2 regions of the Sporolactobacillus pectinivorans genome follow, and region 2 is predicted to be linked to the other one. Evidence: predicted binding sites of a transcription regulator. Region 2 holds the regulator's gene; the other holds the start of a gene.
The links. The regulator LexA, encoded in region 2, represses DNA repair genes until DNA is damaged. The targets are predictions, from matches to a motif close to CGAACATATGTTCG.
Positions count from the first base shown of each region.

Region 1: the regulator LexA is predicted to act here: its motif matches at 2,295-2,308, upstream of recA (recombinase RecA).

Region 1 is NZ_NXGA01000001.1:1,957,985-1,969,130, reverse strand. It holds gene rny (ribonuclease Y) at 1-661, opposite strand, end outside; gene recA (recombinase RecA) at 1,152-2,222, opposite strand; gene COP04_RS09390 (competence/damage-inducible protein A) at 2,329-3,576, opposite strand; gene pgsA (CDP-diacylglycerol--glycerol-3-phosphate 3-phosphatidyltransferase) at 3,664-4,242, opposite strand; gene COP04_RS09380 (helix-turn-helix domain-containing protein) at 4,376-5,293, opposite strand; gene ymfI (elongation factor P 5-aminopentanone reductase) at 5,780-6,508, opposite strand; gene COP04_RS09370 (DNA translocase FtsK) at 6,572-8,881, opposite strand; gene COP04_RS09365 (ribonuclease J) at 9,279-10,946, opposite strand; gene COP04_RS19555 (pyroglutamyl-peptidase I family protein) at 11,075-11,146, opposite strand, start outside.
Region 2 is NZ_NXGA01000001.1:2,096,394-2,107,539, forward strand. It holds gene COP04_RS10070 (pyruvate oxidase) at 99-1,826, opposite strand; gene COP04_RS10075 (hypothetical protein) at 2,117-2,707, shown strand; gene COP04_RS10080 (MFS transporter) at 2,834-4,111, shown strand; gene COP04_RS10085 (ABC1 kinase family protein) at 4,129-5,808, opposite strand; gene COP04_RS10090 (phasin family protein) at 5,814-6,167, opposite strand; gene lexA (transcriptional repressor LexA) at 6,333-6,944, opposite strand; gene yneA (cell division suppressor protein YneA) at 7,115-7,411, shown strand; gene COP04_RS10105 (YneF family protein) at 7,857-8,075, shown strand; gene COP04_RS10110 (Gfo/Idh/MocA family protein) at 8,269-9,198, shown strand; gene COP04_RS10115 (CcdC family protein) at 9,245-9,733, shown strand; gene COP04_RS10120 (DUF72 domain-containing protein) at 9,763-10,614, shown strand; gene nagA (N-acetylglucosamine-6-phosphate deacetylase) at 10,702-11,146, shown strand, end outside.

The sequences.
Region 1 (11,146 bases), 140 kb from region 2:
TCATCTCATCATTAGGGAGGTTGACAACTGATACTGTTGTTTCCGCAACATGGTCTGCCGCGCATCTTTGAATAGCGAGTGAAAGAATGCTTTTAGCTTTCTTTTCAGCATCTTCTTTCGCTCTCGTCTCGATTTCCTTTGCAATCTGAGCAGCCTCTCGTGTTGTTTCCCGCCTGACATCTCTGAGGATCAATTCCTTGGCCTCCTCATTGGTCAGACCAGAAATCCGTTCCAGCTCCTCCTGCTGCTTTTGCAGAATTTCCTCCACTTTGCCTTGCGTCTCTTCAATTTGTCGATGTTTCTTGCTAAGTGCTTCCTCCCTTTTTTCCAATGAACTTTCTTTATTGTCAAGAGATTCGCTTTTGCGATCCAGCAGGTCCTCTTTCTGAACCAGGCGGTTTTCCTGCCTTTGAAGTTCATTTCTACGTTCCCGGGCTTCGTTTTCTGTCTGAGACCTGATCGTGTGAATTTCTTCTTTGGCTTCAAGAAGTGATTCTTTCTTCAGTGCTTCAGCATCGCGGTGTGCATCTTCCACAATCTGATGTGCCGCTGTCTCAGCGGAAGCAATTTTTGCCTCAGCAATTTTTTTTCGGAAATAATAACCAACAAACAGACAAACTACAGAGATCAGCACAATGGAGATGATAATAATAATACTCATCATTTCACCTCCTTGCTTTTCCGTATCGCGAAAAAGTAAACCAATTGCTTTAACTTTTTTGAATAGCGCTCAATAAAGGATCGATAAAGAATATCCGGAGCAGGTCCATGCGCTGTATTGCCACATACGCTGGCTAAACGTTCGGAAACCGCTTGTTCCAATGGACGTTAAGCTCCAATATAAGCCCTATGTCAGCTTTTCAAGCACTTACTGGCAAAAATATTTACATATTCGTAAAGTCAGTAACCAAATCGTTACAAGTTTATTTTATAATTGCGTATTTGGGTTGTCAACCTTGTGCTGGCCCGAGCAAGATTAGTGTCATTGTTGTGCACAAGCCATCGTTTATTGATCTACCTCTTTATGTACATAGTTCAGAGGTGGGAACCTCCTCCGATACAAATATAGTAAATAAATAAAAGAAGACTGCGCCATAAACTGAGACAGGCACAATCTTCCCTCTAGTCAATAAAATATTACAAGGTAATTTTCAATCCAGTTCTTGCCCTGCAGGCTGCTGATTTTCATCAGGAGACGATTCATCTGCATGCTCATCCTGATCATCTTCATCGAGATGGTAATGATCCCGTATCTTAGCCTTGATTGCTTCTTTAATCGGTTCATTTTCTTTCAAAAACAACTTGGCATTCTCACGTCCCTGACCGAGACGTTCTTTATTAAATGAATACCAGGATCCGCTTTTTTCAACTATATCCAGATCAGATCCGATATCAAGTATTTCTCCTTCCTGGGAAATGCCATGTCCATACATAATGTCGACCTCTGCCTGCTTGAACGGAGGAGCAACTTTATTTTTTACTACTTTAATCCTTGCACGGTTTCCGACAATATCATTTCCTATCTTCAGAGTCTCAGCGCGGCGGACCTCAAGACGGACGGACGCATAAAATTTCAGTGCACGCCCACCGGGGGTTGTTTCAGGATTGCCAAACATCACGCCCACTTTTTCACGGATCTGATTAATGAATATCGCTGTCGTTTTTGACTTACTGATTGCACCTGAGAGCTTTCTCAGAGCTTGTGACATCAGCCGTGCCTGAAGCCCAACATGAGCATCGCCCATCTCGCCTTCAATTTCAGCTTTAGGGACTAATGCGGCGACCGAGTCGATTACAATGATATCAATAGCACCGCTTCTGACTAACGCTTCAGCGATCTCGAGTGCCTGTTCGCCGGTATCCGGCTGTGAAAGAAGCAGTTCATCAATGTTCACACCCAGATTTTCTGCATAAACAGGATCCAGCGCATGTTCCGCATCAATAAACGCTGCCTGTCCTCCGTTCTTCTGTACTTCTGCAATCGCGTGGAGCGCTACAGTTGTTTTACCTGAAGATTCAGGTCCATAAATCTCAATAATTCTGCCGCGGGGATAACCGCCAACCCCCATTGCAATATCCAAAGCCAGTGAACCGCTGGATACAGTAGACACGCGCTGATCCGGTTGTTCACCCAGTCTCATAATCGAACCTTTTCCAAACTGTTTTTCAATCTGGCGCAAAGCACTCTCAAGTGCTGCTTTCCTTTCGTTTCTTTCAGCCATCGTCCCAGTTCATCTCCTCATGCTTCGTATATTTATCATACCTTTTTTCGGAAATAAGCACAACTGTTCCCCAGAATATTTATTCGTATCTGGCAGGGCTCCAGCATTATTTTCCAACCACCGGCAAGTGTCGCAGATATCTTCGAATCAGATCATAGCCGGTTTTGACCGACTGAATTCTGATTTTCCTCCGTGATCCCCTGAAATGATACAGATAACTTTTGGAACCATCCGCGTCGGCAAATCCAATATAAACGGTACCTACCTCTTTGCCCTCACTTTTATCCGGCCCTGCAACACCTGTAAAGCTAATCCCAATATCCGACCCGCAGAGCAAGCGTACTGAAGAAGCCATCAATTTTGCGCATCGCTCACTGACAGCACCGTCACTGTCAAGCACTTCTGAAGGAATTTGAAGTGCGCGTTCCTTAACTGCATTCGTGTAGCACACAACGCCTCCATTAAGGACAGAGGAAGCACCTGGAAAACCGGTCATCCATTCCGAAGCCATTCCACCCGTTAGACTCTCGGCGAAGGCAATCGTTTTCCGTTCAGATGTTAAAAATCTGAATACAACTTCAGGAAGTGATTCCTCATTATAGCCGTATAGATAGGTGCCGACTCGCTGATCGATCTTCTGCTCAATCCGATCCAGCATTTTTTCTGCCTCATCTTTGCTTGTATGTTTAGCCGTCAGTCTGAGGGTGACTTCACCCTCTTTGGCAAGCGGCGCAATTGTCGGATTGGACTGGGCATCGATCAGATCAATGATTTTCGTTTCCAGCTGGGATTCACCGATACCAAAAAAACGAAGTACACGTGACTGAATGTGTTGCGAGTAGCTACGGGCAAAATAATCCCTTGCAAAGTCTAGAAACATCGGTTTCATTTCTGAAGGAACACCCGGCATCAGCAAATAAATATGCCCGCCTGATTCAACGATCATTCCTGGGGCCATCCCCTGTCTGTTCGGCAGCACATGGCTGCCTTCCATGACCAGTGCCTGCTTCAGATTGTTTTCCGTCATTTCCCGCCCTGTTGCCTTGAAATAGTCCAGCAAGCTGTCCATCGCTTGCTGATTCGTTACCAATTTTCTTCCAAGCAGTTTGGCCACTGTTTCTTTGGTCAGATCATCTTTTGTCGGACCGAGCCCACCGGTAAAAATGATCAGTTCCGCGCGTGATTCTGCCTGCTTGATTGAATCGCAAAGCCTGGATTCATTGTCACCGCATACGGTGTGAAAATAAACATCAATTCCAAGCAGCGCAAGCTGTTCTGATATGAACTGGGCATTTGTATTAGCGATCTGACCCAGGAGCAGTTCCGATCCGACCGCAATAATTTCTGCATTCATTATGCCAGACTCCCATCTTTCTGTTCTTTGTTGCTATTCATCCATTTTATTATCAAACACCCGGACTCTAAGCGCAACCAGAATGAATCACTTTGAGCGGAGCAAAACGTCACGATTTTTATAAAAATAGTCAGCTCCGGAAAGGATCGTCAGAATAACGGCAATCCAAAGCAAGATCTGATCAAACGGGAAACCGTTGATCCCGAAAGGAATATTATTAAACAGGAAGAAAATGATGGCAAGCATTTGAGAAAAAGTTTTCCATTTTGCAATTTTGCTGGCGGCGATCACGTCCCCCTCCCCCGCTGCCACAAGACGGAGACCGGTCACAGCAAATTCTCGTGCGAGGATAACGATCACCATCCAGGAAGCCATCCTGCCCATGCCGGTAAAAGATACAAACGCGCTCATGACAAGCAGCTTGTCGGCAAGCGGATCCAGAAATTTGCCGAAGTTAGTGACTAAATGCCGTTTTCGGGCGATCTGCCCGTCCAGCCAGTCCGTAATGGAAGCAATAATAAATACAAGGGCAGCAAGCAAATGGGAAAACGGAAGTAAAAAGTGACCGAAACTTAAAGCACCTAAGTCCATCGGGGACAGAAGAAAAATCAAAAATACGGGGATCATAATTATTCGGGTTACAGTTAACTTATTAGCGATATTCACGTCAGAATCCTCCTCAATATGAGAAAAACATTCATTTATTTTCAAGCAAGACACATAAAATACACAATTTGGAAGGATCGGCCTAAAAAAACGGAGCCGCCATATCTGGCTGGCCCCGCTGATAAACGGTTTATCATTTACTGAAATTGATGATTATGTCTTGCGTCGTGCCATTATTTGGAAAATTAAATGACTGTCCATTAATCTTTAAAGAAGTATTGGGAACACTGCCAAACCTCAGAGAGAGCGACTGGACGCTTGACGCATCAAATTGAAAGGACTTCTTTCCGCTATTTGAAACAATCCCCTGCTGAATCTGCACATTTGTCTTTGCATCTTTTGCCATAAACCAAGCTGGCAGCCCCGTCTTAGAAGAAACAACTACCATAAATTTAGTCGTCCCGGTCAACGTATAAGTCGAAATCTGCCCCTGAGTATTATCCAATTTTATTGTCTGCTGCCCAGATGAAGCATCGCTGGAGGAGGAACTGGTGGAATTCGCTCTTGAAGAGCTTGACGAACTTCCTGAACTCGAAGCGCTGGTGCCTTTAAAAGAAACCGAAGAACCTGCTCCCTGACTCTTCTCCCCCGTTTGACTCCCCTGGTGACTCATAATCCCAGTGATCAGTATATAAACGAGCACCAGAACAATCAGTATAAAGACAACGGTAATAGCCTTATTAATGAATGAAGACCATCTAACTGGACTCGACCGGCCGGGTCTTCTCGATCTGACCGGCCCCGATCGGACTGCCGGAACCTCTTCCGAACCGCTGGGCGGCAATGTATGAATATCGGCAGAAGTATCCCGATGCGTCTTGGGCATCTCCGAAGCATACTGCTGAGCAAATGTGCTAAAGTCAAGCCCGACTGCTTCAGCATAACTTTTAATAAACGCCCTAAGGTAAAAATCACCCGGAAGCTGCTTGAAATCGCCCTTCTCGATCGCCGAGAGGTAGCGTTTCTGAATCTTTGTTTCTTCCTGAAGATCGTCCAGAGAAAGCCCCTTTTCCTCCCGGGCTTCCCGCAATGCTTGACCAAGTTCACTCACTAAAAACACCTGCCATTATTAATTAAGGTCAGATCATGTTTTATCCGACCGCTGGGTTTCGTTCATTAACTATTATCTGTTCACCGCCGCGATTGTAAAGCTAAAGCAATCAATTTTATTCGGCAAAAAGACCGGTTTGATTTCTGCAAAATGAATGGATCCTGCTCACATTCCCTTCAGGGTAAGTCCATAACAAACAGCTAACTATTCCCTAAATACCGGATCCCGTGCTCTCGTCAGGTGAATGGCTCCCAAAATATGACCGATTAGGCCTCATCCCGGCCTAATCTTTATGTATTCGTATTCCAGATGCCATTTCCCGCTGTATGCCAAAATGAACAACTAGTTTTCTTCCTTTGTTAATATTATCATAATCTGACCTTTTTAACGATAATGTTGCTAAAGAAATATTGCCGTGAAAACCTTCTCAGCATCGACAGTATCCACGTCTCATTATGTCGCGCCAAAACAAGCGTATTAGGCAAATCAGCAATACCAGGCACCATTCGCCGAAATGACCTGGCCGCTTATATAACCGGAGGCCGGGCTCATAAGAAATTGGATCAGCGAAGCAATTTCGTCAGGCCGTGCCAACCTGCCCATCGGGATTTCATCTTTGACTAATTCAATGTTCTCTTTGCTGAATTCATTCATCATCGGCGTATTAACGGCTCCCGGTGCTACCGCGTTAGCGGTAATCCCGCTGGGAGCGACCTCTTTCGCCAGCGCTTTGACAAAAGTGTTCTGGCCGCCCTTTACCATAGAATACAGTACCTCTGTCGACGCTCCGGTCAACCCCCAGATTGACGAAACAAAAATGATCCTTCCCTTTTTTGCTCGAATCATTGGCTGAATTAAATGCTGAATTAAACGGAAAGGACTCGTCAACTGAAGCTGGACGAACTCCTGTACTATGTGCTCCGGTACATCCTGAAAAAGCCCTACCTGACTTTTCCCGCAGTTATAGACGACACCGCTGACCGGAAGATCAAGCTCACCCAGTAATTTTTCAGTGCCTCGAGTTTCCGACAAATCCGCCTGTACACAGGTAAAAAACTGATCCGGATACTGTGCAGAAAGTTCTTGAGACAAATCATTTGCCCTTTTTTCACCCGTATTGTAGTGAAGATAAATGGAATGGCCGGACTCCGCAATTTTTCTCGCTGTCGCCTGTCCGATTGCGCCACTGGCGCCCGTAATTAGAACATTTTCCACATCACATCATCCTCATGCCGGCTCACGCCGCACTATAAATATATTCGTTCTTTCAAAATAACTTCAGCGGGTATTTGCTTCATCATTTTGTTTTGGCACAAGCACAGCGCGGGGTTTGCTGCCCTCATAAGGACCGACAATATGCCGCTCTTCCATTGCATCAATCAAACGTGCCGCACGTGTATAGCCAATGCGGAAACGGCGCTGAAGCATCGAAACACTTGCGGTCTGCATGTTGACAACAAGCTGCACTGCGTCATCAAACAGCTCATCATCCACTTTTTCCTGGTTTTCTTCCGGTTGTTCGTCAGGAATCATATCTTTCCGGTAATGGGCTTTCTGCTGCCCGATCACGTAGCGTACCACATTTTCAACTTCATCATCAGACAAAAAGGCGCCCTGTATCCTGACAGGTTTTGAAGCACCGATGGGTAGAAAAAGCATATCGCCCTTCCCAAGCAGTTTCTCGGCACCCCCTGAATCAAGAATAGTACGGGAATCCATCATGGAAGAAACGCTGAAAGCAATACGTGACGGAATATTGGCTTTGATTACCCCGGTAATAATATCCACAGAAGGACGCTGTGTTGCGATAATCAGATGAATACCCGCTGCCCGGGCCATCTGTGCAAGCCTCGTAACCGTTTCTTCCACATCCTTTGAAGCGACCATCATCAGATCTGCCAATTCATCAATAATAACGACAATATAAGGCATGAGCGGCTGCTTTTCTTCATGTTCAGCGTTAAACTTTCTGACTGTTTCGTTGTAACCTTCCAGATTCCGTGTCCCGCTTTCAGAAAAAAGCTCATATCTTCTCTCCATTTCCCCAACCACATTTTTCAGACCCTGTGCTGCTTTTCCAGGATCAGTCACAACCGGCGTCAGAAGATGGGGTATGCCATTGTATACGTTCAGTTCAACCATCTTTGGGTCAATCATGAAAAGCTTGACCTCGCTCGGTTTGGTACGCATCAGAAGTGTAACAATAATACTGTTGATGCAGACACTTTTTCCGCTTCCTGTCGCGCCAGCTACGAGCAGATGGGGCATCTTGTTCAGATCAGATAAAATCGGTTCACCTGAAATATCACGGCCAAGACCAACCGTCAGTTTTGATACTGCGTTTTTGGCATTCTTCGATTCAAGAACTTCACGCAGCCCCACCATCGCTACTTCCCGATTAGGGACTTCGACCCCGACCGCCGATTTGCCCGGAATCGGCGCTTCAATCCGGATATCCTTTGCTGCCAAGGCAAGGGCAAGATCATCGCTCAGGCCCAGAATGCGGCTGACTTTTACGCCTGCTTCCGGATAAACTTCATATCGGGTGACAGCCGGTCCGAGATGGACTTCGCGGACCGCTGCACGCACGCCAAAACTCTCAAAGGTCCGCTCAAGCGTGCGTACATTCTCCGCGATGTGCTTCCGTTCATTATTCTGGGCATTTTTACGCGGATGATTGAGTAATTCAAGTGGCGGCAGCTGATAGTCCTCATTTTCGACGGATGTGTGCATGAAATCAGCTGAATCCGGCATCTCGACATTCGCAGCAGGCAGATTTTGCTTCGGGACAGGAGGCATATCCTGCGGGGGATCCGCCTGCGCAGCCTGACGCTCATTAAAATCGTGTATTTCCGGTTCCGGGAAAGAGAGTTCTTCTGGCGGTGCATCCACTGACAAACCCGTTTGGTTATGTCCGGTACCCGGCCTGCCGCTTTTTTTGGCTTTCCTTGAGAAAAGTCTACGAACAGCTTCTTTTCCGCCCAGAAAACTCTTCCGCATGCTTTTGAACGTACCCCCGAAAAGTTTTCTTGCGGTATCTCGCAGTGAATGACCGGTAATCAGAATTAATGCCACAATAATCATGACCCCGCTCATGAACAGCGTGCCTATTGTAGCAAACAGATAGTGAAAAAAAGCGAATTCGATGGCACCGATCATACCGCCGCCCAGCCCGCTTCCCGGAATAGTCCCCGTCAGTTCACCTTGAAAAAGCAAAAAAGTATTGTAAATGACCGAGCGGTTCTGCCATTGATTAACCTTTGAAAGTGTTTCAAACAGCTGAACATGGCTGATCAGCATCAACGCCAAGGACAGCAGATAAAAACCGGACATCCTTCTTGTAAAGAAAGACGGCTGTCTCCGGAACAGCACGTAGTAGACAGACAACGCCAGAGAAAAAAGCAAAAGGATGATCCACCAGTCCCCTGCAAAAAAGCGACAGGCTTCCTTCAACACTTCACCTGCGACGCCAAGGCTGCTGATCCCGATACAGGTGAGAGAAAACATGCATAATCCACCAACCTCATAGATCAGTGTTTCCTTCCATCCCTTTTTTGCTCGCGTGCGTCTTTGCTTCCCTTTTGCCATGCTCACACCTCTAAAATAATAAAAAAATAAATGAATCTCTTGTTATGGATGGTTGTCCAATAGATTGCAGGACACTGCTCCCTATGTCTTAAATTTACTCTAAATGGCAATTTTTCGCAAAGGCCGCGGACAGTGCACATAAAGAAAAATCAAACTCTTGGTTGGTTGAGCCCTGGTCGTGACGGCTGCAGGAGGACTAATGCAGAACATGCCAATGGACGTGGTGACTTCGGCGTTGTGCACAGGACGTGCACGGTCTTAGTCGAAGTTCCTTTCGAAATTTCTTTTTTAGTTACTTATCAAATTCCTCAAAGTTCCTCTTTTTGTTCAGACCTTATACCGTTCCCTCTAAATTTCTTAACGGCATAAAAAAATCAAGCCCGCTAAGGCCCGATTTTTAAAATTCCATGATAATTGGCAATATCATTGGACGGCGTTTGGTTTTATCAAAAAAGTAACGGCTCAATGCATCACGAATTCCGCTTTTAAGCGATGACCACTCGGAAACATGCTGTGTCAGTGCCTTGGACAGCACCTCAGAGACAATCTGATTAGCCTGATCGAGCAGATCTTCAGACTCTCTGACATAGACAAATCCCCGGGTAATGATTTCCGGTCCGGCAAGAATTCGTTTTGTTTTTCTTCCCAATGTTACAACAACAATGACGGTACCATCCTGCGACAGCAACCGGCGGTCTCTCAGCACAATGTTGCCTACATCCCCGACACCAAGGCCGTCAACGAGAAGCTGACCTGAAGGTACTGAGTCGGATTGTCTGGCTTCACCCTTAATCAGTTCGACAACATCACCCCGATCAAGAAGAAAGACCCGGCTTGCGGAAATGCCCATTGATTCAGCAATTTCCTGCTGCGCCTTCATCATCTTGAATTCACCGTCAATCGGGATCAGATATTTAGGCCTTGTAAGCTGCAGCATTAATTTAATATCTTCAGCAGACCCATGTCCTGAAACATGAACCGACTTGCCGAAGATCACCTGGGCCCCTTCACTCATCAGCTGATCAATCGCGTTAGTAACCGTTTTTTCATTGCTTGGGGTCAGGGACGCCGCATAGATAATCAAGTCATTTTCCCTGAGTTTTAATCCCTTGTGCATATGATTAGCCATGCCTGTCAGCGGAGTCAGCGGATCACCATCAGGGCCACTCGTTAAAATAGCCAGTTTTTCACTGGGATACTTCAGCGCTTTTTCCCATGACAAAAATATGTCACCAGGTACATTCAAGATTCCGTTTCTGACAGCAATAGAAATAGTGCTGTCGAGGAATTTGCCGTCAATTGCAACCTTGCGCCCATGAAGTGCGCAAGCATCCACAAATTGCTGGATCCGGTGTAGATTTGTCGCGTGAATCGCAACGATCACCCGTCCGACTGCAGAATACAGGATGTGGTTGAACTGATCCCCGATCAAAGAGTCAGTTGGCGCCTTCCCCGGGATTTCAGCATGTTTACTGTCAGAGAGAAGACAGAGCACGCCTTCGTCACCAAGCGCGGCAATTTTACTGACTTCCGTTCGGATGCTGCCGACGGGCGTAAAATCAAACTTGTAATCACCTGTGTGAACGATATTTCCCTGTGGGGTATGAATGGCAATTCCGATCGCATCCGGAACACTGTGATAGGTACGGAAAAATGAAAAACGGCACTGGCCGATTTTTATTTCCCGATCCGGATTTATAGTCACAAGCTGATCTTTTTGATAGCTCTCACCAACTTCTTTCAAGCTCTCCTGAACCAGTGCGAGTGTCAATCCGGTTCCGTAAACAGGAACATTTAATTCTTTCAACAGATACGGCAATCCGCCGATATTCGCCAGATGACCGTGTGTCAACAGAATTGCCCGGATTTTATCACGCTTTTCAACCAGATAAGACACATCCGGGATCACTGTATCCACACCCAGCATATCTTCATGCGGATGCATCAAACCTGCATCAATAACGTAAATGTCATGACTTGTTTCAATGACCGTCATATTATTTCCAATTTCGCCAACGCCGCCCATTGCATAAATTCTAATGCCGTTTTGCTTCGAATGTGTCAATGGGCATTCCTCCTATTAAGTTGAGCAGTCATCGCTTTTGACCCGAACTAATCATTGCTTTTATTATAACCAAACCTCAGGACAAAGTACAACTTTTCATTGAAAACCTGCATGAAGAAATGAGACGGTCAGCAGCTTGTCCGTAAACTACGAAGCTTTGTCGCAATGAGTGTAACACCAGCGGCAGCTTGAAGCCCGTC
Region 2 (11,146 bases):
TGAAATAATATGAGAAGCAGATGAAAGATCAGGAAAATAAAAAAAGCATTCAGCTAAACAAAGCGTAGCTGAATGCTCATGCAGGTTTTGAATATGAATCAGATAAAATGGCGCATGATGTCTTTCATCGGCGGCATTTTTTCCAGTTTATGATTTTCAACAACTGATTTTGTTGCAAATTTAGTATAACCTTTGGCTTCATCCATTACAATTTTTCCTGGAAGCGGGGCGGCATCTTTGTCTACTGCAATGTCGAGGATAACTGGAACATCCGATGCTTTCGCTGCTTCAAATGCGCCTTGCAGTTCTTCATGTTTCTCGACGTGAAAACCTTTGCCTCCGCAGGCTTCAGCAAACTTTGCATAATCAATATCCTGCAAATCAATGCCATAATTGAGTTGGCCTGCAGACTGCTGTTCATATTTTATAAATGATAGCTGTTTGTTGTTCAATACAACAACGATGATCGGCCAATTGTACTTAACTGCGGTTACGAAATCCTGCATGACCATCGAGAATGCGCCATCGCCGCAAATTGCGATCGCCTGGCGATCAGGAAATGCCTGTTTGGCAGCAAGTGCTCCCGGAAGGCCGCAACCCATTGTCCCGAGCCATGCCGAAACGAGAAAGTCCTGATTGGTTACATGGAGGTAACGAGTAGACCATACGGTTGCCGTGCCGACGTCCACCGAGAAAATCGCGTTATCTTCCGCAATGGACTGAATCGCCGACATAACTGCCTGGGGAGCAATCGGCGTTTTCTTGTTATCTTTGTCCTCATCCATCCAGCTCTGCCATTTAGCCATTCTGTCCTGACAGATTTTCAGAAATGGCCGGTCGGTGACAGGGGTGATATGGTCTGTCAGGTAAGCAAGAGCATCAGCTGCGTCGCCGACAATACCAACTGTTACAGAATATCTTTTGCCAATGCGAACCGGATCGATATCAATCTGGACACATTTTGCTCCTTCTGGCAGATAGGCGGCATACGGATAGTCCGTGCCAACCATGATCAGCAAATCAGCACTTTTCATGGCTTCGTAAGCAGGTTTAGTGCCTATTTTTCCAATGTTTCCCAGAAAATTAGGATGTTCATCAGGCAGCGCGCCCTTTCCCGGCAGCGTAACAGCGACGGGTGCAGAAATGCGTTCGGAAAATGCCATCAATTCTTTTTTTGCGCCTTTTGAGCCGACACCCGCAAGGATAACCGGATTTTTTGCCGCATTAATCAATGCAACTGCATCACTGAGATCGTTTTCAACCAGGCCAGGTACTTTTTTCTCAAATACAGTGGAAAGCTGAGCCGCATGATCCGAAATTTCTCCGACAGGGATATCATCGGGTATCGAGAGGACGGCAACACCGCGTTCCTGATAGGCTGTACGGATGGCCTGATTGACAACGGTCGGGAAACTCTCCGCACTGGTAAGCTCCTTATTATATACGGCCACATCTTTGAACAGATCCACAGTATTAACTTCCTGAAAGTAATCCGTTCCGGTCAATCTGGAAGGAATATGACCGACAAGCACGAGCATTGGAACATGATCCATTTTTGCGTCATACATGCCATTTAACAAGTGGATGGCGCCCGGACCGCCAATAGCGAGACAAACACCGATCTTGCCGGTTAATTTGGCGTAGGCTGCAGCTGCCAGCGACGCAACTTCTTCATGACGGACCTGATAGAACTTAATTTTACTTTCTTTTTTTCTCAGTGCTTCAACCATTGTATCGATGGAATCGCCCGGGATGCCGTAAATATGATCGATACCCCAGTTTTCAAACAACTTGATTACTGCTTCACTTGCCTTGATCTTTCCCATAGAGAAAGTCCTCCTTCAAGTTTAATAGCTTGCTTGAAACATGACAGGATCTGTGCCTCAAGCTTTTATCTTTTTATTTGACAAATTTGTGAACCTTATGAGTCTATTTTATGACTTTTTTAAAAAAATGCAAATGCTTATGCTTTCAAAGTTATAAAAAACCATGATTTCATGATTTGTTGTTCTTCGATGCCTTAATTTTCTTAAATCTTGTTGTTAACTAGATTTTTTCTCGGAGATCTGTTAAATCTTTATTTAGAATAAAAAAGTATGAAGGAGGAGTTGACAGCATGAGTTTCGTCTCAATTATCGCGTCACCTGAAAGAGTCTCAGTCGTCAGTGATTGTCATCTGACTGATTTGGATAAAAACGGGGATCGGATTGTGTTACCCGGAACAAAACCGAGTATGGTAAAAGTATCGGAAAATCAATTAGTGGTTTGCACGGGAAGCGCATCGGCACTCAAAAAAATTAAGAAAATGTATCCTTTTCAAAAGGAAAATCATGTTTTTAATGAAACTGCGCTTGAGGCAATAGAGGAGACGATACGGCATGTGCCTTTTGAAAAACAGGATGTCCTGTTTGCTCTGGTCGATTGTTCGGGACCGGTCTCTTGCATGATTGTTTCAAATAAACCTGGTGATAGACGGCAGACGCTGGTTCCTGACCATCGCAGACTTGCCGTCTTATTCCTTGCCGGTCGGGAAATTAGTGAAGAGAATGCTAAAAGGATATCGGATGAATTTAATCGGCTCGTTCAGAGTACCGGAAAAGAAAGAACTAATCAGATCTTTGAAGCACAGAAAAAGCTCAACCAGTACGTTGCGGGACTGGATCATACAGTAAGTCAGCGCATCTATCACCTTTTGCTTGAAAAATGAAGACCATATAAAATCAGTCCCGGGTCGGAGATTAAACCGATCAGAAGGTTGTTTTTTCAATCGACGCATCTGTTTAAGATGGATCTGTAAGGTTGAAAACTATGAAGAAACGGGACGTGAAATGGTATGGCCAGGACATTTAGCATTTTTAAAAATAAGCATTACACGCTGTTGTTTTCAGCATCAGTCACCTCTCAGCTCGGCAGTGTGATCGGGATGACGGCGCTGGTTTTTTATCTTTTGGATCGTTTCAGCAATCAACCCTATCTCGCCACATTTAACGAACTGATGTCTACACTGCCTTCACTGCTTATTTTCTGGCTGGTGGGTGTGGCAGCCGATCGTATGGACCGCCAGAAAATTGCGGCTAATTGCGACCTGATCAGCGCAGGATTGTCATTAGGTTTGCTTGTTTCACTGCTTACTCATCTGCTTTGGCTCATTTTTGCCATGATATTTCTCAGGGCTGCAGTGTCCAAATTCTTTGCGCCAGCAGAACAGGCCATCATACAGGGCGTTTTAAAAAAAGAAGATTATCCCGTCGCTGCGGGATTAAATCAGATGATCAGCAGTCTGTTCATGATTTTCGGCAATGGACTTGGAGCAGTTGTGTATTGGCGGGCCGGCGCACCGGGAGCCATTTTGATTGACACCCTTTCGTTTATCGTCTCAGCAATACTGATTCGTTCGCTGAAAATTAGCAGCGAAGTACGGCTTCCTAATGGTAGTCATATTTGGCGTTCAATTAATCTGGAAATGATAAAAAATGATTTCAGCCAGGGATTTCATTATATTGCCCATAGCCGGTTGTTGATTTCACTGATCGCCAGCTTTGCCATTTTCGGTATTATCAACGGCGGTTGCAGTGTCATGCTGATTTTTATTTTAAAATATAAGCTGGCGCCGGATGCTTATCAGTATATTTCCGTCTGGGGAGGGGTGGTCTCCGGCATTGGTATATTAGCCGGAAGTCTGCTGGCCTCGCTATTTTCAGGAAAGTGGTCCTATAAAACAATGATTGTTTCTGGTTTGACTGCCAGCGGCTCATTCATTATTGCAGCGGGTTATGCACCGAATGTAGTGGTTTTCTTGGTGCTGATGTTTTTCTCCACATTGTTTATTCCATTTGTAAATGTTGCGATAGGCGGATGGATGCCCTGTGTTGTTGATCCGAAAATGATGGGGAGGGTGGAGAGCTGGAGTACGCCGATTATGATGCTTTTTCAGTCATTGACGCTTGGTTTGATTATGGCTGCCTTTCCGGCCTGGATTTCTATAGAGTCAATTTTCCTTATTGTGGGCAGCCTGACTTTCCTTTCAGCTATTTATTATACCTTTTTCGTGCGGGAGAGCTTAGACCGAATCGCCGCTGTCCCAACTGTGCGGCCTGGTTCTGAAGCGTAGAAAGCAACCGAAAAGTGTTAGAACCGCCCGGACCGGAAGATAGCGAGCATCACCAGCAAAAACATGAACAGAACGATGGTTACTGCAATATCGAGGATCGGAATCCCGTTGAAAACAGGGTGGCTTCCGAAAGTTTCACCCAGTATTATTCCGGCCAGAATAATACTGAAAGCTAGCAGAATGATGCTGAACGATATCCTGTTGGCGGCCCGATCAAGCTTGGTGAGCAGCATTTCCAGCTGAGGAAGTTCCATTTCGACATGCGTTTTTCCCTTATAAAGATGCATCAGCGTTTTCCGTAATAGTGAAGGAATTTTGATGCTGTTTTCTGCAGCATCGAATAAACTATTATAAAATTTTTTTGAAAGGTGTTCAGGATTCAGACGGTGCAACATCAATTTTCTGCCGTAAGGTTCAGCAATTTCCAGAATGCTGATTTGATCGTCAAGCGCAGTGATCAGTCCTTCGAGCGTGATCAGGGCCTTTCCAAGAAGCGTGTAATCTTTCGGAATGGAAATGCGGTACTTTTTAGTTATTTCAAATATATCCCGGACAACCAGACCAATGTGAATATTCTTAAAGGGGAGGTCATAATATTTGTCACGCAATAGTTCAAGATCGGTTCTGAACAATCTTTCATCCATACCATCAGGCATCGATGCCATGAGAAAAATAGTTCGGAAAAGAAGATCAATATCTCCTTTCATCAGGCCGATAATCAGGTTTGCAAAGTTGTGCTTCATTTCTTCATTTAAAGTGCCGACCTGACCAAAGTCGATGTAGGCGACTTTATTTCCCGGAAAGAAAAATAAGTTACCTGGATGAGGATCGCCATGAAAAATACCAGCGATTAATGCCTGATCAAGAAAAGAACGGACCAGGCGTTCAGCGATGATCCTATGATTGAATCTTTGCGATGAATCATTGACCACATCGCTATATTTGGAACCATGAATGTATTCCAGTGTCAGAACCTGTTGAGTGGAATATCGCCAATATACTTTTGGAATAATGATTTCTTCATCATCAGCAAAGTAGTGGCAGATTTTTTCAGTATTTCTGCCTTCCCTGAAGTAGTCCAGTTCAAGCCGGATTGCCTGGGAAAATTCTTCGACCAAATCGCAGATCTGAAAGCTTTTTGCCCAGGCATAGCGTTTTTCTATCAATGTCGCTAATTCCCTGAGAATTTCAATGTCATTGCTGATCACGGTCTCGATGTCCGGTCTTCTGACTTTGACAACTACACTTTCTCCGGTGACTAATTCTGCCCGGTGAACTTGCGCGATTGAAGCGGCTGCGAGACAGTCTTCCTCAAATTTGGAAAAGGCATTTTCTGTCGAGGCGCCGAGTTCCTCGCCAACGACGGCTTTAATGATTTTGGGGTCGAGAGGAGTGACATGATCCTGCAGTTTTCTCAATTCTGCAGCGATCTGTTCCGGTATGAGGTCGGTCCTGAGACTGAGCAGCTGGCCGAGTTTAATAAAGGTAGGACCGAGTTCTTCACACATAAGCCTGATTCTTCTGCCAAGAGGTTTTGCATCACTGTTCTTGCCCGAAAAATCAGAAGCAAGCTGTTTAGGGAACGAAAGCAGGTGGGACAGTCCGACATCTTTGACGATGTAACCAAATCCATATTTGACGAGCACGGTAAGAATTTCACGATAGCGCTGAATATGCCGAATGTGCTTACCAATCATTGGACTCACCTGTCTGTAGTATCATTTTCTAGACCATTACTCTCCGAAGGATGGATGGAGCAATCTTTTGAGCCTTGTTTCTCAAGATTCTCCAATCTTTCTTTCAATTTGTTATATTCCTCTATAGTAACAAATCCCAAATCTGCGATCGCTCCTTTTGTCTCTTCCCTGAAATCGTTCTTCCATTCGTTTTTTTTTAATTTTCCTTTATCATTTAATTTTGACAAATAGGATTTTGCTTCGTTTGCGGCGGTATTTCCTTCAGTTGTTAACTCATGGATGAATTTTTCCGCCTTGTCCTTGCTGATCACGGTTAAACCAAGACCGATGAGAAAAAATCTTTTCAACTGATCATTCATAGATCTCACTCCAGTCATCTTTTCTATATTTTAACCAACTTTACAGCCAAAGTATATGAATGCGAATACAGAAAAACGTGTTATTACTGAAAAACAAAAAAGCCGGGAAGAAGTTTTACCCATTCCTTCCCGACCTTATACTGTAACGGTGATCAAAACCGCTGATTAGCTTATGGTTCTGAAAACCCCGATAACCTTTCCAAGAATCGTGCAATTATCCAAAAGAATCGGATCCATGGACGGATTCTCCGGCTGCAGCCGGAAATGGTCCTCTTCCTTGAAAAAGCGTTTGACTGTTGCTTCATCCTCCTCAGTCATTGCGACGACAATTTCCCCATTTTCAGCAGTGTTCTGCTGACGGACGATAACTTTGTCGCCATCAAGTATTCCGGCATTAATCATGCTTTCTCCTGAGACATTGAGAATGAAGGCTTCGTCTTCTTCAACCATTGAAAGCGGAACGGGGAAATACTCTTCAATGTTTTCCACGGCGCTGATGGGCATTCCCGCGGTTACTTTGCCAATGACCGGAACAGGAACTGATTTTTCACTAAAAACATTACTATCGTGATCCAGCACTTCAATCGCACGCGGCTTGGTCGGATCACGCCGGATCAAGCCTTTTTTTTCCAGCCTTTCAAGATGGCCATGCACTGTGGAGCTTGAAGCGAGGCCAACGGCATTGCATATTTCACGCACCGAAGGAGGGTAACCTTTGGTTGCAACTTCATGTTTGATAAAATCCAGTATCGATTGCTGGCGATTAGAGATTCTCATTGCCCTGCTCCTTTTCATATTCTTTTGCTTATTATATCATTTGCTATCTTTCGATGCAAACATTCGTTCGAACTATTGACGCGAACTAATGTTCTTCATATAATATGATTATCGAACAAACATTCTCAAGAACATATATTCTTTAATAATGAATTATCGGAGGGATACTGATGAATGCATTTTTTCAACGTCATCAATTAAAGGGAATTTCATATGTTGCAATACTTTTGTTCATGACTGTTGTTCTTTTTTTGACACTGACAAGCCATGTGACTGCCGACAGCAACGGCTTCAGAACGATTACTGTTGAAAAGGGGGACTCACTGTGGTCCATTGCGCAGGAATATCAGCATCAGAATCCGCGACTTTCGAAGGAATCATTTATTGAGCTGGTCGAAAACGAAAACGGGCTTGTTCGCAATCATATTGAACTTGGCCAAAAATTAATCATTCCTATAAATGAATAAATTCAATCGGCTTATCTTACTTACTGGCACAAGAAAAATCTAGGAAATTATTAAATGAGACATGGCTGCCTTTTCATTTGCAAGGCAACTTTTTTATGGTATACTGTTATATAACAAAAGGTTAATTAATATGTTTGTAATGAAACAGCAAATTTTAATTGTTTAATCGCGTGTATTTCATTTTGTGAAATACCGATTAAAATATGTTAAATTCCTCTCGGTGATCTGACCTTGCCTTTCACCGACAGGTTATTTTTCATCCTCCTTCAGATGAACGCCTTACATCTTTTATATGTATAGCGTTCTTCCTTTTTTTGTGGATCCTTAATGTTTTCGATTTTCTGACAAACAATAATCAGGATTTCCAATCAAAGTATGGTTGACCTGATTTCATGGGATAGTGTAAACTGAGAAATGGAAAATTGACACAAGGAGGAACAGGCACATGCTGTGGCTATACATATTAGTGGGCATTGTCAGTCTGGCTGTTGGATTAATCCTTGGCTTCCTGATTGCCCGTAGATATATGATGAACTATCTGAAGAAGAATCCGCCGATTAATGAACAGATGCTCCGTGTGATGATGACTCAAATGGGCCAGCACCCGTCACAAAAAAAGCTCAATCAAATGATGAAAGCGATCAATAATCAGACGAAGGATTGACCCATTGGCCCAACCGGATACAGTAATCCGACTGGGCCTTTGTTATACTTGGGCATGTTTTTAGCTTAAATGGCTAGTCGTTCTTCAGAAAGAATTTAGTTCGATTTAAAATGACTTGCGTGGGGCGCTTCCGCAGATGAAAATCATGATAAAATAGAAAGCAATGGTCGTACATTTCAATGAGGCAGGGATGATGAGTATGAAAATCGGGGTCGTTGGCATTGGTTCAATTGCAGAGAAAGCCTATTTGCCAGTTTATGCTGGTTTGAAAGATGTTGAATTTCATTTTTGTACGCGCAATGCGCAGACGCTTGAAAAAATCAGTGCGATGTACCGATGGAAATATCTTTATCAATCTATCGATCAACTAATTGAAAGCGGTATCGAAGCCGCTTTCGTTCATGCTGCAACTTCAGCCCATCCGGCAATCATTTCTAAACTATTAAACGAAGGAATTTCTGTCTATGTAGACAAACCGATTGCTGACCATTATGAAACGGCGAGGGAACTTACAGAACTTGCTGAAAAACAAAAGGTATTGTTGATGACCGGATTCAATCGGCGTTTCGCACCACTTAACAACGAAGCTTTTGCAGTTCCTGGCAAATCGATGATTGTTTACCAGAAAAATCGTGTCAATGATCCCAAGAACATTCGAACCTTTGTATATGATGATTTTATCCATGTTGTGGATACAGTCCGTTATTTGCTTAATCAGCCTGTCGATAGGATTGACGTGGCTGCAAAGAAAAACGAAGCTAATCTTTACACAAATCTCAGCGTCAATTTGCATGCAGGCAACCGGATGGTCGTTACAGTGATGAGCAGGATGAGCGGGGCTAATCAGGAACGGCTTCAGATTATGTCGCCGGCCGGTGAATATATCGTGCATAATCTGACTGAACTTGAACAAATAAATGGCACGGGCAGGTTTCGGAAACAATTTAGCGACTGGACCGCGACTCTATATAAGAGAGGTTTTGTGCAGATTATTACGGCTTTTCTTGATGCTGTAAAAGCGCACAAAAGTGAGCCGATCTCGAAGGCGGATGCATTGGAAACGCATTTGATTTGTGAGAGAATAGTTCAGAAGGCAGAGAGGAAAGATGAGCCGATGAACTGAAACGAATTAATAGGTTTTAACAACACATGTTTGTGCTAGCTGGGGGATGAATAAGATAGCCGCAGAAATAATTGGATTATTGATTGGTGTGCTGTTCGCCTGCATGGTGATTTTTATCCGACTGAAGGCATCTAAGAAACCGACGAATGCAAAGAAGTTATTGCTTCCACCGCTATTCATGGCGACTGGATTTATAATGTTTATTGAGCCGAAAACATGGCTCCCTTATTGGGAAGCAGGATCGGCTTTTCTGGTGGGGATGGCCTTTTCCATATTTCTAATTAAAACGTCAAAATTTGAACGTGTTGACGATGCCGTTTATTTAAAACGATCCAAGGCATTCGTATTTATTCTCATCGGGCTGCTCGTTGTGCGCACTGTAATGAAGATTGCATTGGAACAGACCGTCAGCGTGCCGCAGACCGCTTCCTTTTTTTTCATCCTGGCATTCGGCATGATCCTGCCGTGGCGCCTTTCTATGTATCTGATGTATCGAAAATTGCTTAGAGACGGACTGACTGATTTAGACCGATAAATATTTACTGAGAAGATAGGTGGGAGCATTTGATCTGGATCGGACTGACAGGATGGGGAGACCATCCTAGTTTATATGAGTCTGACACAAAAGCTTCGAAACTGGAGCGCTATTGCAGCCATTTTCCGATTGTTGAGTGTGACAGCTCGTTTTACGCCATGCAGCCGGAAAAGAATTATGTAAACTGGGCGAATGAAACACCGGATGGATTCCGTTTTATCGTCAAAGCCTATCAAGGTATGACTGGACATCTGAGAGGGAAAACAAGTTTCAAAACCATTGGAGAAATGTTTGATATGTTTCGCATGTCCATTGAGCCGCTGCTTCAGTCAGGAAAATGCCCGATGATCCTTTTTCAGTATCCACCCTGGTTTGACTGCTCTACTGAGAATATTGAAAAGCTTCGTTATACAAAAGAAAGAATGGGAAAGGTACCCGTTGCTATTGAGTTCCGAAATCCAACCTGGTATCTGCCGAGAATAAAAACGAAAACGCTGTCATTCCTTCAAAAAGAAGGATGGATTCACACCATTTGCGATGAACCTCAAACCGAAACCGGGTCCGTTCCAATGGTGCTTTCCGGTTGGGGTGACACAGTTCTGGTCCGCCTTCACGGACGCAATCTGGCAGGCTGGCTGGATCACGGACCAAACTGGAGAAAAGTGCGCTGTCTGTACCGATACAATGGCAAAGAATTGGACGAATGGAAACGGCACCTAATGACCCTTAATCAGAAAGTCAAAAATGTGTACGTTTTGTTTAATAATAATTCGGGTGGGGATGCTGCAGGAAACGCAAAACAATTGATCAGTCTGTTAGGACTCCACTATCCCGGACTTGCACCGAAGCAACTCGGATTTTTCGATAATAACTCATTATGAAAATGAATATTTTTATTTTTTCTATCTAGATGTCTAGACATAATGACAATTCAAATGATAAAATAAGGGCAAAAGGAGCGAATAATCATGTTGAAAAGAATAATCGGCTGTACTATTTATTCGGATCATGACTGGATTGGCAACGGGAGTCTGGCATTTAATCAGGGAAAAATCGTGTCGGTTGGACACTCACTGGATCAAGGCTCAGATGAAGTTTTTCATTTTCCTTCAGAGTATAAATGTATACCGGGAATGATCGATATGCATATTCATGGGGCTAATGGCGCTGATACGATGGACGCGACACCGGAAGCGCTGGGCACGATTGCTTCAACCCTCCCCAAGGAAGCAACGACTTCATTTCTCGCTACGACAATTACGCAGTCTGAAGAGGCTATTGAATCTGCACTGGTTAATGCTGCCCAAGTAATCGGGCGACAGAAACCTGGCGAAGCAGAGATTCTGGGCGTTCATCTGGAAGGCCCGTTTATCAGCAAAGACAAGTGCGGAGCACAGCCGCAGGAATATATCT